3 linked regions of the Variovorax paradoxus EPS genome follow. The protein of the gene in region 1 interacts with the protein of each later gene in a pairwise test. Links are inferred from orthologs where the notes say so. Each region holds a gene or a part of one and is shown on either strand. Other genes may lie near its edges.

What was found.
Region 2: the proteins of aceE (region 1) and nth interact in binary tests that used the Escherichia coli proteins (3 or more experiments, as listed by UniProt). The link is inferred for Variovorax paradoxus EPS from one-to-one orthologs.
Region 3: the proteins of aceE (region 1) and VARPA_RS09590 interact in binary tests that used the Escherichia coli proteins (3 or more experiments, as listed by UniProt). The link is inferred for Variovorax paradoxus EPS from one-to-one orthologs.

The regions. Positions count from the first base shown.
Region 1 is NC_014931.1:4,022,242-4,027,754, reverse strand. What follows is about bases 758-4,071. They hold aceE (pyruvate dehydrogenase (acetyl-transferring), homodimeric type), read left to right. Parts: upstream 758-1,141; coding sequence 1,142-3,871; downstream 3,872-4,071. Other genes in these bases: aceF (dihydrolipoyllysine-residue acetyltransferase), read left to right, coding at 3,921-4,071; VARPA_RS18620 (PAS domain S-box protein), read right to left, coding at 758-924. Outside these bases: more of VARPA_RS18620, read right to left, coding at 1-757; more of aceF, read left to right, coding at 4,072-5,513. UniProt on the Escherichia coli protein: Component of the pyruvate dehydrogenase (PDH) complex, that catalyzes the overall conversion of pyruvate to acetyl-CoA and CO(2).
Region 2 is NC_014931.1:3,609,588-3,614,548, forward strand. Bases 1,053-3,814 are described here. They hold nth (endonuclease III), read left to right. Parts: upstream 1,053-1,990; coding sequence 1,991-2,638; downstream 2,639-3,814. Other genes in these bases: VARPA_RS16730 (PLP-dependent aminotransferase family protein), read right to left, coding at 1,053-1,847; VARPA_RS16740 (Ivy family c-type lysozyme inhibitor), read left to right, coding at 2,649-3,497; VARPA_RS16745 (histidine phosphatase family protein), read right to left, coding at 3,561-3,814. Also shown: VARPA_RS16725 (TonB-dependent siderophore receptor), read left to right, coding at 1-607; more of VARPA_RS16730, read right to left, coding at 660-1,052; more of VARPA_RS16745, read right to left, coding at 3,815-4,124; VARPA_RS16750 (adenosylcobinamide-GDP ribazoletransferase), read right to left, coding at 4,121-4,915; cobT (nicotinate-nucleotide--dimethylbenzimidazole phosphoribosyltransferase), read right to left, coding at 4,921-4,961. UniProt on the Escherichia coli protein: DNA repair enzyme that has both DNA N-glycosylase activity and AP-lyase activity. The DNA N-glycosylase activity releases various damaged pyrimidines from DNA by cleaving the N-glycosidic bond, leaving an AP (apurinic/apyrimidinic) site.
Region 3 is NC_014931.1:2,103,279-2,108,477, forward strand. The notes cover bases 1,611-4,610. They hold VARPA_RS09590 (ATP-binding cassette domain-containing protein), read right to left. Parts: upstream 4,011-4,610; coding sequence 2,211-4,010; downstream 1,611-2,210. Other genes in these bases: VARPA_RS09585 (ABC transporter permease), read right to left, coding at 1,611-2,214; VARPA_RS09595 (HlyD family efflux transporter periplasmic adaptor subunit), read right to left, coding at 4,010-4,610. Also shown: VARPA_RS09580 (ABC transporter permease), read right to left, coding at 1-1,059; more of VARPA_RS09585, read right to left, coding at 1,078-1,610; more of VARPA_RS09595, read right to left, coding at 4,611-5,026; VARPA_RS09600 (TetR/AcrR family transcriptional regulator), read left to right, coding at 5,126-5,199. UniProt on the Escherichia coli protein: Part of the ABC transporter complex YbhFSR that could be involved in efflux of cefoperazone. Probably responsible for energy coupling to the transport system.

The sequences.
Region 1 (5,513 bases):
CATCCAGCTCGTGAGCACGCTGAGCGCGCAGACCAGCCAGAAGAGGCCGTTGCCCACCACGCCCTGCGAGGTGCGGTAAGCCTGCGCACGCAGGATCAGCGCATTGCCGACGGGGGACACGGGCACCTCGTATTCGTTGGTGCGCTCCGACCAGGGCAGCAGCCGCGTGCCGCTGTCCTTCAGGTTGGTCGTGTTGCCGGCGATCACGTTGCCCTTGGCGTCGAGCAGCGAGACCGCGTAGCGCGCCTGCACTTCAGAAGGCATGCCGTAGCGCAGCAGCCCATCGACCGAGAACTCGCCGAGCACCACCCCCGCGAACAGGCCCTGATCGAAAAGAGGAATGTGCAACTGCAGCATCGCGGCCGGATCGCCGCCGGCCACGGGTTGCGAATACACCGGCTGGCGCAGTTCGCGCGCCAGGGCGTAGTTGCTTTCGATGTCGCCGGGCCGCAGCACGTCGCCGATCAGGTGCTGCTGCGCGGGATGCACGCTGGGCGCCGCATAGCCGGCCTTGAAGCGGCGGCGGTCGTCGATCCAGGTGATGGTCTGCAACTCGGGGAACTGGCTCACGAGCGATTCGGCGCGGCTCGTGAACTCGGTCGGGTCGATCTCGCGGTTGGACGCATCGCGCGCAATGCGCATCAACTGTTCCTGGCGCTCCAGCAACCGAAGGCGCATGCGCTGCTGGGCGTATTCGACGTCGCGGCGTACCGACTCCTGCTCGCGCTCGACTTCCTCGGTTCGCAGATACCAGAAAGCGGAAACGATGGCCGCGAGGAAAAGCAGCACTGCCGCCATCGGCGCGAGCATGGCGACCGCGTCCTGCAGGACCGGCGTTTGTCGACGCCACCAGCGGCGCCACCAGGAGAGCGGCGAGGCATTCACGGCACTGCGGGCAACCGCCAGCGGGGAGGAGAGGGGCATCCGGCGAGTTTAGGGGATTGCCCCTTGAGAGCTGACGGAAAAGCGCCAGTGCCATTGATCCGGTTGCGGTCGCGTTCGGCTTGGAAACTCACAAAAAATATCACAATAAGAAATCATCATGCGCCATTTGAAATAACGGGATTTCTATGCGAAACTCGCCCGCGTTTATTGCAGAGCGCACTAAATTACAGCCACAGCCCTAAAAGGAGAGACAAGCATGTCGGCAAATCCCGAGAACCTGTTCGGCTCGGCCGCAAACGATGCGGACGCCCAGGAGACCCGTGAATGGATGGATGCACTGTCCTCCGTCATCCAGAGCGAGGGTCCGGAGCGGGCCCACTTCCTTCTCGAGCAGCTGCTCGAACATGCCCGGCAGCACAGCATCGACAAGCCGTTCTCTGCCAACACCGCCTACGTCAACACCATCGAGCCCGATCAGGAAGAGCGTTGCCCCGGCAACCTCGAGATCGAGGAGCGCCTGCGCGCCTACATGCGTTGGAACGCGATGGCGATGGTGGTCAAGGCCAACCGTCACCATCCCCCTGAAGGCGGCGACCTCGGCGGCCACATCGGCTCCTTCGCCTCGCTGGCGAACATGTTCGGCGCCGGCTTCAACCACTTCTGGCACGCCGAGAGCGAAAACCACGGCGGCGACTGCCTCTACATCCAGGGCCACGTCTCCCCCGGCATTTACGCCCGCGCCTACCTTGAAGGCCGCCTGACCGAAGAGCAACTGCTCAACTTCCGCCAGGAAGTGGACGGCAAGGGTCTCTCCAGCTACCCGCATCCGAAGCTGATGCCCGAGTTCTGGCAGTTCCCCACGGTGTCGATGGGCCTCGGACCGCTGATGGCCATCTACCAGGCTCGTTTCCTCAAGTACCTGCATGCCCGCGGCATCGCCAACACCGAGAACCGCAAGGTCTGGGTGTTCTGCGGCGACGGCGAAATGGACGAAGTCGAATCGATGGGCGCCATCGGCCTCGCAGCGCGCGAAGGCCTGGACAACCTTGTCTTCGTCATCAACTGCAACCTGCAGCGCCTGGACGGCCCGGTGCGCGGCAACGGCAAGATCATCCAGGAACTGGAAGGCGAATTCCGCGGCTCGGGCTGGAACGTCATCAAGCTGATCTGGGGCAGCGGCTGGGACCAGTTGATAGCACGCGACAAGGAAGGGGCCCTCCGCAAGATCATGATGGAGACGAACGACGGCGACTACCAGTCGTTCAAGGCCAACGACGGTGCCTACGTACGCAAGCACTTCTTCGGCCGCGATCCGCGCACGCTGGAGATGGTCGCCAAGATGAGCGACGACGACATCTGGCAGCTGCGCCGCGGCGGCCACGACTCGCAGAAGGTCTACGCGGCCTTCGACGCGGCCGTCAAGCACAAGGGCCAGCCCACGGTGCTCCTGATCAAGACGGTCAAGGGCTTCGGGATGGGCAAGATCGGTGAGGGCAAGAACAACGTCCACCAGACCAAGAAGCTGAGCGACGAGGACATCATGGCCTTCCGCGACCGCTTCAACATCCCGATCCCGGACAGCCAGATCGCCGACCTGCCGTTCTACAAGCCGGCTGACGACACCCCGGAAATGAAGTACCTGCACGAGCGCCGCAAGGCCCTGGGCGGTTACCTGCCGCACCGCCGCACCAAGGCCGACGAGAGCTTCACGGTGCCCTCGCTCGAGACTTTCAAGTCGGTGATGGAACCCACGGCCGAAGGCCGTGAGATCTCGACGACGCAGGCCTACGTTCGCTTCCTCACGCAGCTCCTGCGCGACAAGGCGCTCGGTCCGCGCGTGGTGCCCATCCTGGTGGACGAAGCCCGCACCTTCGGCATGGAAGGGTTGTTCCGCCAGATCGGCATCTACAACCCCGCAGGCCAGCAGTACACCCCGGTCGATAAAGACCAGGTCATGTACTACAAGGAAGACAAGGCCGGCCAGATCCTGCAGGAAGGCATCAACGAGGCCGGCGGCATGTCCAGCTGGATCGCGGCGGCCACCTCGTACAGCACGAACAACCGCATCATGGTGCCGTTCTACGTGTACTACTCGATGTTCGGCTTCCAGCGCATCGGCGACCTGGCCTGGGCGGCCGGCGACATGCAGGCGCGCGGCTTCCTTCTGGGCGGCACCTCGGGGCGCACTACGCTCAACGGCGAAGGCCTGCAGCACGAAGACGGTCACAGCCACATCCTGGCCAACACCATCCCGAACTGCGTGAGCTACGACCCGACCTTCGCGCACGAAGTCGGCGTGATCCTGCACCATGGCTTGAAGCGCATGGTCGAGAAGCAGGACAACGTCTATTACTACCTGACGCTGCTGAACGAGAACTACGCGATGCCAGGCCTGCAGCCCGGCACCGAAGAGCAGATCATCAAGGGCATGTACCTGTCCAAGCAGGGGCCGGTGGTCAAGGCCGCCAAGGGCAGCAAGGAAGCGCCGACCGTGCAACTGCTCGGTAGCGGCACCATCCTGCGCGAGAGCTTCGCGGCGCAAGAGCTGCTCGAGAAGGACTGGGGCGTGTCGGCTTCCGTGTGGAGCTGCCCGAGCTTCAACGAGCTCACCCGCGACGGCCAGGACGCCGACCGCTGGAACCTGCTGCACCCCGACCAGACCCCGCGCGTGCCCTTCGTGGCCGAGCAACTCGCGCCCACGACCGGCCCGGTGGTCGCATCGACCGACTACATGAAGGCCTATGCGGAACAGATCCGCCCCTTCATTCCGAAGGGCCGCACCTACAAGGTGCTGGGCACCGACGGTTTCGGCCGCAGCGACTTCCGCAACAAGCTGCGCGAACACTTCGAGATCAATCGTCACTACATCGTGGTGGCCGCGCTCAAGGCGCTGAGCGAAGATGGCACCGTGCCGGTGGCCAAGGTGGTGGAAGCGATCAAGAAGTACGGCATCAATGTCGACAAGGTCAACCCGCTCTACGCTTGAACATCAACAACCAACGAACGAACGGCGCCTCGCGGCGGGAGACAACGATATGGCAGCAGTGGAAGTGAAGGTGCCGGACATCGGCGATTTCGATGAAGTCGCGGTGATCGAGGTGCTGGTGAAGGTGGGCGACACGGTCAAGGCCGAGCAGTCGCTCATCACGGTGGAATCGGACAAGGCGTCGATGGAGATTCCTTCTTCGACGGCCGGTGTGGTCAAGGAAATCAAGGTCGAGATCGGCGGCAAGGTGAAAGAGGGCTCGGTGGTGCTCGTGCTGGAGGCCGAAGGTGCCGCCGCCGCACCGGCCCCCGCGCCTGCAGCAGCTCCGGCTCCTGCGGCTGCCGCTCCGGCACCCGCAGCCACGGCGCCTGCACCGGCTGCCGCGCCCGCAGCAGCCTCCGGACCGGTCGAGATCAAGGTGCCGGACATCGGCGATTTCAAGGACGTCGCGGTCATCGAACTGCTGGTCAAGCCCGGCGACACGATCGCGGCCGACCAGTCGCTGATCACGGTGGAGTCGGACAAGGCCTCGATGGAGATTCCGTCGTCGGGTGCCGGCGTGCTGAAGGAGCTCAAGGTCAAGGTCGGCGACACGGTCAACATCGGTGACCTGATCGCGATCCTGGAAGGTTCGGCAGGTGCTGCCGCACCCGCGCCTGCGCAAGCTGCCGCAGCAGCCCCGGCCGCGGCAACCGCCAGCGCCCCCGCGCCGGCCGCTGCTTCGCCGGCGCCGGCCGCAAGCCCGGCAGCCGCCGCTGCACCGCACGATCCCACCACGGCGCCCAGCGCCAACCTGCCGCACGCTTCGCCGTCGGTACGCAAGTTCGCCCGCGAACTCGGCGTGCCGCTCGAAGAGGTCAAGGGCTCCGGTCCCAAGGGCCGCATCACGCAGGAAGACGTCCAGGGCTTCACCAAGGCCGTGATGAGCGGCCAGGCCAGCACCAAGGCCTCGGCGGCCAAGGCGCCGGCCGGTGGTGGCAGCGCGGATGGCGCGGCGCTGGGCCTCATTCCGTGGCCCAAGGTCGACTTCGCCAAGTTCGGCGCGGTCGAGCGCAAGGACCTATCGCGCATCAAGAAGCTCAGCGGCGCGAACCTGCACCGCAACTGGGTGATGATTCCGCACGTCACCAACAACGACGAAGCCGACATCACCGAGCTCGAGGCCTTCCGCGTCTCCACCAACAAGGAGAACGAAAAGTCGGGCGTGAAGGTCACGATGCTGGCCTTCGTGATCAAGGCGGTGGTCGCGGCGCTGAAGAAATTCCCCGACTTCAACGCCAGCCTGGATGGCGACCAGCTCGTCTACAAGCAGTACTTCAACATCGGCTTCGCGGCGGACACGCCCAACGGGCTCGTGGTGCCGGTGCTGAAAGATGCCGACAAGAAGGGCATTCTGCAGATCAGCGCCGAGATGGGCGAGCTCGCCAAGAAGGCGCGCGACGGCAAGCTCGGCTCGGCCGACATGCAGGGCGGCTGCATGTCGATCAGCTCGCTCGGCGGCATCGGCGGCACGCACTTCACGCCCATCATCAACGCCCCCGAAGTGGCCATCCTCGGCCTCTCCAAGGGCCAGATGAAACCGGTGTGGGACGGCAAACAGTTCGTGCCGCGCCTGACGCTGCCGCTGTCGCTGTCTTACGAC
Region 2 (4,961 bases), 410 kb from region 1 along the record:
CGGCGTCGACCTCAACGGCAACCCGTTGCAGCCGACCCGTGGCAAGCAGGTGGAAGCCGGCATCAAGTATCAGCCCGAGGGGTCGCGCACGTCGTTCACCGCTGCCGTCTTCGACCTGCGCAAGTCGAACGTGGTCACCTATGACCAGAACACCTTCGAGTCCCGTCAGATCGGCCGCATCCGCTCGCGTGGTCTCGAACTGGAAGCCAAGGCCGAACTGGCGCGCAACCTGAACTTAACTGCCTCCTATACCGTGCTCAACATGAAGGTGTTGGAGAGCGCCAACACGAGCGAGGTCGGAAAGATGCCGATCCAGGTGCCCAAGCAATCCGCTTCCCTGTGGCTCGACTACACCCTGGGGAACGGCATCGGATTCGGCGGCGGTGTGCGCTACATCGGCAGACGCTGGAACGACGTGACCAACACCTCGGACGAAGGCGGCGTTGCGCTGTTGGACGCCACGGTGCACTACAAGACCGGCCCCTGGCGCTTCGCACTGAGCGCAACCAACCTGGCCAACCGCAAGTACACCGCCTCACGCGCCTACAACAACTACTACAGCGGCAACGAGCGCACGCTGGTCGCCAGCGCGAAGTACCAGTTCTAGGCAGTGTCCGGCCAGCAGTGCGCAACCCGCGCACCACTGGCCCCGCAATGCTTCAGAGCGCCTGCCCGAGGCGCTTCACACCCTCTTCGATCTTGGCCACGTCGGCGGTCGCAAAGCTCAGGCGCAGCGTCGCCACATCGGGCTTCTCGGCAAAGAACGGTGCGCCGGGCACGAAGGCCACGAGCTTCTCGATCGCACGCTTGGCCAGCTCGTTCGCATCGGCCAGCTTGCCGTTGGCGCCCGTGAGACGCGCCCAGAAGAACAATCCGCCGTTGGGCTGCGTGAAGCTCACAGCATCGCCCAGTTCGCGCTGGAGCGCCGCGCCCATGGCCTGCGCGCGCTGGCCGTAGACCTCGCGCACATGCGCGAGCGTCGCGGGCATGCGGCCGCTCTTGAGGTATTGCGCGGCCGTGGCCTGCGAGAAGGTGCTCGTGTGTGCGTCGCTGAACTGCTTGCACATCGTCGCCTTGGCGAGCAATTCGGGCGGCGCGATCATCCAGCCGATGCGCAGGCCCGGGCTCAGCACCTTGCTCAGGCTGCCGCAGTGCGCGAGCAGCTCGCGGCTGCCGGGCACGTCCTTGCTCAAGGCGAGGATCGAAGGCGGCGGCGCTTCGCCGAAGTAGAGGTCGCCATACGGGTCGTCCTCGACGATCAGCGTCTGGTACTTCACGGCAAGTTCGAGCACCTTCTTGCGGCGCTCCAGCGTCAGCATCGCGCCGCTGGGATTGCCGAAGGTGGGGATCAGGTAGACGAACTTGGGCTTGTGCTCGGCGATGAGCTTTTCCAGCTCGTCGGTCTTCACGCCGTTGGCGTCGATGGGTGCGCTGATGAGCTGCGCGCCGTAGAGGCGGAAGCACTGGATGGTCGCCAGGAAGGTCGGGCCCTCGACGATCACCTTGTCGCCGGGCGAGATCATGGTCTTGCCCAGCAGGTCCAGCGCCTGCTGGCTGCCGGTGGTGACGATCAGGCCGCTGGGGTCCACATCGACGCCCTTGGTCTTCATGAACGATGCGAGCTGGCTGCGCAGCGGCTCGTAGCCTTCGGTGGCGCCGTATTGCAATGCGCCGCCTGGCTCCTCGGTCAGCGCCTTCTGGCTCGCTTCCTTCAAGCCCTCGACGTCGAACATCGCGCTGTCGGGAAACCCGCCTGCAAAACTGATGATGCCGGGCTTGCCGAGCAGCTTGAAGAGTTCGCGGATGGCGGAGGTTTCGACGTTGTCGAGGCGGGAGGCGAATTGCATGATGGTCGGTCTCACTTTCTGCGCGCCATTGTCGCGAAAGGCGGGTGCATGAATGCTGCGTAAGGCCATCGCCTTTCAACGATATATTGCGCCTGTCGCCGCGCTGCGCCCCCGGGCAGACGCGTGCGGCGCCCCCGAGCCCCATGAAAAAAGACAACATCTCCCTCTTCTTCGCCACCCTGCAGGCGGCCAACCCCACGCCCGAGACCGAACTCGAATACGACACCCCCTTCGAGCTGCTGGCCGCCGTGCTGCTCTCGGCGCAAGCCACCGACGTGGGCGTGAACAAGGCCACGCGCAAGCTCTATCCGGTGGCGAACACGCCGCAAGCGATCCTCGACCTGGGCGTCGAAGGGCTGGAGAGCTACATCAAGACCATCGGCCTGTACCGCAGCAAGGCGAAGCACCTGATCGAGGCGTGCCGCATGCTGGTCGAGCTGCACGGCGGCGAGGTGCCCCGCACGCGCGCCGAGCTCGAAGCGCTGCCGGGCGTCGGCCGCAAGACCGCCAACGTGGTGCTCAACGTGGCCTTCGGCGAGCCGACCATGGCGGTCGATACGCACATCTTCCGCGTGAGCAACCGCACCGGGCTCGCGCGGGGCAAGACCCCACTGGAGGTGGAACTCAAGCTCGAGAAGCGCGTCCCACCGGAATACCGGCTGCACGCGCACCACTGGCTCATCCTGCACGGCCGCTACATCTGCGTGGCGCGCAAGCCGCGCTGCTGGGAATGCGCGGTGGCCCCGTACTGTGACTACAAGCCCAAGACACCGGCTCCGAAAACGAACTGACAACGCACGCATGACGATCCTGAAGACCCACGGCGCCGTGCTCGCCACCGCCCTGCTCTCGGCAGCCGCCTTCGCGCCGGGCGCCGCGTGGTCGCAGCAGGGCAGCAAGGGCCTGTCGCCCGACGCCATGACGGCCTACGGCGGCCGCTGGTCGACCTCGTGTGCCGATGCGTCCGCGCCGACGCTGCAGGTGCGCGAGGACCAGTTGATCGTCGAAAGCGGCAAGCGCCGGGTGGTCGGCCAGTCGCCCGAAACGGCCCACAGCTTCTTCGGCAATAGCCAGCCGCCGGCTCGCTTCGACGTCGCCCTGATGAGCGATGTCGACAAGGCCGGCGCCCTGACCTTCCTGGTCTTCCGCGAAGCGCGGGGGCAGTCCATCACGTTGGATGCCGCGAAGCCGGTGGCTGGGCAACTGGGCCCCGAGCTGATGAAGCTGCGCTACTGGCGATGCGACGGCACCGCGCGCGCCGCGCTGCCGGCCGTGGAATCCACCGCGACGAAGCAGCCCGCTCCGCCAACAGGCAGCCCGGCCGCGCTCGCGCAAGGCCCCGCGATGCAGAAAGCCTGGCGCGCCGCACTTGGCGCCAAGGAAAACGACCGCTGGCTGGTGCGCCGCGAAGGCCCGGCGCCCGAGCCGCAATGGGTCACCGTGGCCGGCACGCGCTATGTGCTGCATGCCTTCTGCAAGCCGCACGACTGCCATGAAAACAACGCGATCGCGCTCTACGACCAGGGCTCGGGCCGCATCTACGGGCTGGTGCAGCGCAGCGGCAAGAACGTCTTCGTGGGCGCACCGCCGCAGGCGCTGGCACCGCAGCTGGACAAGCTCTGGCGCGAGCAGTGGCGGCAGAAGAACTGAGCTGACGGACGCTTTCCCGGGCTGCTCACCGAACTCGAACCGCAGTTCGCCCGAGGGTCGCAGTCACCCGACCGGCGGATGCTCGAAGGTCAACCAGCCGCCGAATGCCAGTTCGCCGGCCGGCCAGTCGGCAGCGGCTTCCGGGCAGCGGACGCCGCGCTGCAACAGCGTCACCGCCCGCAGCACGCCGGCGTGGGTGACCCAGAGCGCATCGCCCTCGCCCGCCAGCCATTCATCGTGTGCCTCGGCCGTGCGCCGCATGAATGCGCGCACGCTCTCGCCGTTCGCGCCGGCGATGCCGTCGGCGAAATTGCCGGTCCAGGCCTCGAACTCCTCGCGCGCGATGGCGGACCATGGCTGCCCTTCCCACGCGCCGAAGCTCATCTCCGCCAAACGGGCATCGTGCTGCACAACCAGATCCGGACGCAGCGCTGCGATGGCACCGGCCAATGCGGCGCAACGCCGCAGCGGCGAACTGCGCAGCGCGATGCCGGCGGGCAGCAAAGGCGCGATGCGTTGTGCGGCGGCCAGCGTGGCTTCGGCTTCCGCTTCAAGGTCGGTCGCGCCGTAGCAGAGGCCGGGCTCCGCGATCACGGGCGCGTGGCGCAGCAGCCAGAGCTTTCTCATGCCTGCCAGGCGAGCGCCAGATAGATCGCCAACTCGCAGACCTGCTGGGTCGCCCCCAGCCCGTCGCCGGTGAAGCCCTGCAGGCGACGCATGAAAAGACGCGCCATCCAGCCCGCGGCCACGACAACGGCCAGCAGCGCCGCGACGACATGCACCACGTCATGCGCGCACAGCAGCAGCGCCACGGCGGGAATCGACCACAGCACCGCGACGACCAGCGCACTACCACTGATCGCATCTGCCAGCGGCTTCGCCTTGCTCGCCCCGCTGTCGCCCACATAGGGCAGCCAGCGGATGAGGAACAGCGGCGCGAGGCGCGACAGCACATGCGCCCCGACGATGGCCACGGCCACCGTCTCCAGCCCGCGCCCGGCCAGCGTGGCGAGCAGCGCGAACTTGAGGCCCAGCGCGAGCACCAGCGCCACCGTACCGAAGGCGCCGATGCGCGAGTCTTTCATGATCTCCAGCGCGCGGTCGCGGTTGGCCGAGCCGCCGAGCCCATCTGCGACATCGGCCAGGCCGTCTTCATGGAAAGCGCCGGTCAGCATCACAGTGGCGACGGTGCTCAAGACCGCCGCGGCGAACGCGCCTGCGACGCTCTGCAATCCAACGCCCACGGCCACGAAGACCAGCGCCGCCACTCCACCCACAAGCCACCCGATGCCCGGCAGATGCGCCGCACTCGCCCGCAACATCTGCGGACTGAACCCGACCCATGCCGCGAGCGAGCCCGTCACCGGCACGCGCGTGAAGAACTGCAGCGCCAGCAGGAAGTGGCGAATGCCGCTCATCAAAATCAAGCGTCCTTGCGCGACACGCCCGCCGCCTCGAAGCTCG
Region 3 (5,199 bases), 1.9 Mb from region 1 along the record:
CGAAAGCGGAATCAGGTTGTGCCAGACCGTGCCCAGCCCGACGCCTTCGAGGTACACGCGCTGCACCAGGTCGATGGCGAAGCGCAGCGGATTGGCCATGGTGATCACCTGCAGCACATGCGGCATGTTGCGCACCGGCGTGGTCAGGCCCGACAGCAGCATCATCGGCATCAGCAGCACGAAGGTGTAGAGCATGGCCTGCTGCATGTTGGCCGACACGGCCGAGATCGACAGGCCGATACCCACGCTCGCCACGGTGAAGAAGATGAGCCCGGTGTAGAGCGTGACCAGCGAGCCCGCCATCGGAATGCCGAACCAGAAGAGCGCCACCACGAGGATCAGCGATGACTGCGCGAGCCCGACCAGTACCGGCGGCAGCGCCTTGCCGATCATGATTTCGAGCGGCGACATCGGCGTGACCAGCAACTGGTCGAAGGTGCCTTGCTCGCGCTCGCGTGCCACCGAAAGCGCGGTGAGCAGCAGCGTCTGCAGCATGCTGAGCGCGGCGATCATGCCGGGCAGGAGGTTCCAGCGCGTCTCCAGGTTCGGGTTGAACCAGGCGCGCGATTCGATGACCAGCGGCACGGGCGGTGCGCCCGCGCGCGTGCGCAGTTCGGCGTTGTAGCGCTCGACCACCGCGCTCACGTAGCCGGCTGCCGAGCCCGCGGTGTTGGAGTTGCGCGCATCGAGGATCAGCTGGATGGCGGCGGGCTGCCCCGCGCTGAGTTGTCGCTCGAAATCGGGCGCGATCTGGATCACCAGCAGCGCCTTCTCGGTGTCGATCACCTCGCGGATGTCGCCCTGCGTGCGCAGCGTGGCCACGCGTTGGAAGACGCCGGTGCTGTCCAGGCGCGCAATGAGTTCTGTTGCCGCGCCGGTGCGGCTCTGGTCGAGCAACGCATAGGGCACGTTCGCAAGATCGTAGGTCGCGCCGTAGCCGAAGATGAGGCTCTGCAGCAGCGCGGGCGCGAAGAGGATCGTGCGCGTTGCCGGGTCCTTCAGGATCGCGAGCAGCTCCTTCTTGCAGAGGTTGGCGATGCGCAGCAGGAAATCGATCATCGTGTTTTCCTTCGCGCCTCAGTCAAGGCTCTTGCGCGTGACGGCGCGTGCGATCAGCAGCAGGCCGACGGCGTAGCACAGCAAGATCCCGCAGTTGCGCCAGATGAGCGGCCAGACGTCGCCCGCGAGGAACAGCGTCTTGATCAGGTCCATGAAGTAGGTGGCCGGCAGCGCATGGCCGATGACGCGCACGGCCGTGGGCACGTTGCGCAGGTCGAAGAGAAAGCCCGACAGCATCATCGAGGGCATGAAGGTCGCGATCAGTGCGATCTGGCTCGCGAGGAACTGGTTGCGCGTGACCGACGAGATGACCAGGCCCAGGCTCACGGCCACGATCAGGTAGAGCATCGAGCTGAACACCACCACGACGAGCGAGCCGTACATCGGCACCGCGAAGAGGAAGCGCGCGGCCAGGAGGCACAGCGCCAGCCCCAGCATGCCGACGCCGAAGTACGGAATGATCTTGGCCAGCAATATCTCGACCGGCCGCACCGGCGTGACGAACAGCGCCTCGAGCGTGCCACGCTCCCATTCGCGCGCCATCACCAGCGCGGTGAGGAAGGCGCCGACCAGCGTCATGATGAGCACGATGAGCCCCGGCACCAGGTACCAGGTGCTCGTGTTCGCGGCGTTGAACCACATGCGCTGCTCGACGGTGACGCTGCCCACGGGCGGCGCGTCGGCGCCCGTCGTGCTGCCGAGGCGGTCGGCCCGCCGCACGGCCGTCTGGGCGAGGGCGCCGCTCACGTAGGCGAGGATGATGGTCGCGCGGCCCGCGTCGGCGCCATGCACGATCAGCTGCACGCGCGCGTTGCCCGCGGCCAGCGCGCGCGAGAAGTCGCTCGGGATGCGCACGATGCCGTCGACCTTGCGCTCGCGCATCAGTTCCTCGGCGTCGTGCATCGAGCCCAGCAGTACCGGCGCGATGGTGGGCGAGAGCTGCAGGCCGGCGATGGCTTCGTGCGCCGTCGGCGAGGCGTCTTCCATCACCACGGCCACGGGGGCGTTCTTCACGTCCAGCGACATGCCGTAGCCGAAGATCAGGATCAGCACCGTCGGCAGCAGGATGCCGATCGCGAGGTTGCTGCGGTCGCGCAGCAACTGGCGGAATTCCTTCCGCGTGAGGGAGATGAGGCGTGACCAGAAGCCGCTCATGCCGTGGTTCCTTCACGCTGCTTCGCCGGGGTTTCCTTGCCCCTGCGCCGCGCCTTCTCGACGATGCCGATGAAGGCCTGTTCCATGTCGATGCGCTTGTCGCCGTCGTCGCCGTCCAGCGCCTGCGCGCGCACCTCGCGTGGTGTGCCGATGGCGAGCACCTTGCCGGCGTCCTGGATCACGATGCGGTCGCAGTACTCGGCCTCTTCCATGAAGTGCGTGGTGATGACGATGGTGGTGCCGCCTTCGGCCAACGCGGTGATGCGGCGCCAGAACTCGCGGCGCGCGAGCGGGTCGGCGCCGCTCGTGGGTTCGTCCAGGAACAGGATCTCGGGCTCGTGCAAGAGGCCGGTGGCCATCGCGAGGCGCTGGCGGTAGCCGCCGGGCAACTGGCCGCTGGGTGTGTCGAGTTCGCGTTCGAGGTCGAACTGGCGCAGCACCGTGTCCATGCGGTCGCGCAGCCGCTGCCCACGCTGGCCGTAGGCGCCGCCGAAGAACGAGAGGTTTTCACGCACCGTGAGGTTGCCGTAGAGCGCGAACTTCTGCGAGACGTAGCCGATGCGCTGGCGCGCCTCTGCGCGCGCATGGCGCAGGTCCACGCCGGCTACGCGCAACTGGCCGCCGCTCGCAGGCAAGAGGCCGCAGAGCATGCGGAAGGTGGTGGTCTTGCCCGCGCCGTTGGGACCGAGTAGGCCGAAGATTTCGCCGCGCCGCACCGAGAAGCTGGTGCTCGCGACGGCGACGAAGTCGCCGAAGCGGCGCACGAGGTCTTTCACTTCGATGACGACTTCGTCGGAGTTGCCCTTGGCGCGGTTCGCCGTCGCGGCTGCGGTCGTGATTGGCGCGGATGCTTGCTGCGTGCGCAGCAGCGTCATGAAGCCGTCTTCGAGTCGCGGCGGCACCGGCTCCGCGTGCGCGCCAGCCAGCAGCGTGGCGAGCGCCGCATCGTCCGTGTCCTTGCGACGGATGAAGTGCACCTCGCCGCCTTGCGGCACGGCATCGACGATGTCCTGCTGCGCATCGAGCAGGCGGGCCTGCATCAGGCGTGGCGGTTCGCCCTCCGGCGGCGCGGCGATGAAGCACAGGCCCTGTGCATGGTCGCGAATCTCAGCCGGCGTGCCTTGCGCGAGCAGCTTGCCCTCACGCAGCACGAACACATGGCTGCAGCGCTCGGCCTCGTCGAGGTAGGCGGTGCTCACGATCACCGACAGTTTTTCGTCGTCCACCAACTGCTGCACGATCTGCCAGAGTTCGCGCCTCGAGAGCGGATCGACGCCCACGGTCGGCTCGTCGAGCAGCAGCAGGTCGGGCGAGCGCACCAGCGTACAGGCCAGGCCCAGCTTCTGCTTCATGCCGCCCGAGAGCTTGCCCGCGGGGCGGTCGGTGAAGCGGCCGAGGTCGGTCATTTCCATCAGCCGCGCATAGCGCTCGCGGCGCTTGTCCTTCGAGACGCCGTGCAGGTCGGCGTAGAGGTCCAGGTTCTCCTGCACGCTCAGGTCGTCGTAGAGGCCGAAGCGCTGCGGCATGTAGCTGATGCGGTCCTGCACCGCCTGCGGGTCGGCCGACACGTCGATGCCGAGCACACGCAGCTCGCCCTGGTCGGCTCGCATGAGGCCGGCCACCAGGCGCAGCAGCGTGGTCTTGCCCGCGCCGTCCGGCCCGACCAGCGCGGTGAGCGTCCCCGCGGGGATTTCGAGCGACACGCCGTCGAGCGCGTGCACAGCTTGCTTCGACGACTTGAGCGTGAAGCGCTTGTGCAGGGAGCGTCCGGCAACCGCCGGCCCGGTGGCGGACATCAGGGCTTGCCGGTGGTGTCGGAGAACTGCAGCCGCACGGTGGCCGGCATGCCCAGGCGCAGGCGGTCCTGCTTGTCCTCGACCATCACGCGGATCTCGTAGACGAGGCTGCTGCGCAGCTCCTCGGTCTGCACGGTCTTGGGCGTGAACTCCGCCACCGAGGCGATGTAGCCGACCTTGCCGGCGATGGCCTCGCCAGGGTGGCTGTCGGTGCTCACGCTGGCGGCCTGGCCCGGCTTCACGCGGCCCAGATCAGACTCGGCCACATAGGCGCGCACCCACTTGGGATCGGTGATCGCGAGCGTGAACGCCGGACGCTGCGGCGAGGCCATGTCGCCGGGTTCGAGCAGGCGGGCGCGCACCACGGCGTCGATGGGCGCCTTCAGTTCCGCTTCGGTGAGCTGGTGGTTCATGAGCGCGAGGTCGGCGCGCGCGGATTCGAGCTGGGCCTGCGCCTGCGCGATGTCTTCCTTGCGCGGGCCGGTGACGACGAGTTGCCGCGCCTTGCGTGCGTTGTCCAGTTGCGCGAGGGCCACCTTGCGCTTGGCCTGCGCGCTGTCGAGGTCCTGCTGGCTCACCGCACGGCCGGCGGTGGTCTGGCTGATGCCCTGCAGGCGCGCGAGCTGCTGCTGCGCGAGGTCGGCATCCGCCTGCGCGCCGGCCACCTGCGCGCCGGCTTGCGCCACTTCCTCAGGGCGGCTGCCGGTCTTCAGGCGCAGCAGGGCCTGCTCCTGTACGCCGATGCGCGCCTGCGACTGCGCCACGCGCAACGCCAACGTGCGGGTGTCGAGCCTGCCGAGCACCTGGCCTGCCCGGACGTGGTCGCCTTCGCGCACCGCGAGCTCGGCCACGCGGTCGTTGGCGTTGAAGGCGAGCGAGACCTGGCGCACATCGACGTTGCCGTAGAGCACGAGCCGGTCGGACGGCGCGGCCGAGCGGTGGGCGTACCACCAGCCGCCGGCCGCGGCGAGCAGCAGCGCGACGACAGCGACGGCGATGAGAGGTTTCTTGTTCATGGCGTGTTTCCTGCCGGTTTGCGGACTCGGATGCGGCCGGATGTTATCAAATTCAAATTTGAATTTGAAGTTATTTTTCAATTCGATTAACCTTGGCCCATGGCCACCAGCTCTTCCAGTACTTCCGTGCGCGCGCAGCGCACCGACGGCAACACCACGCGCCTGCACATCCT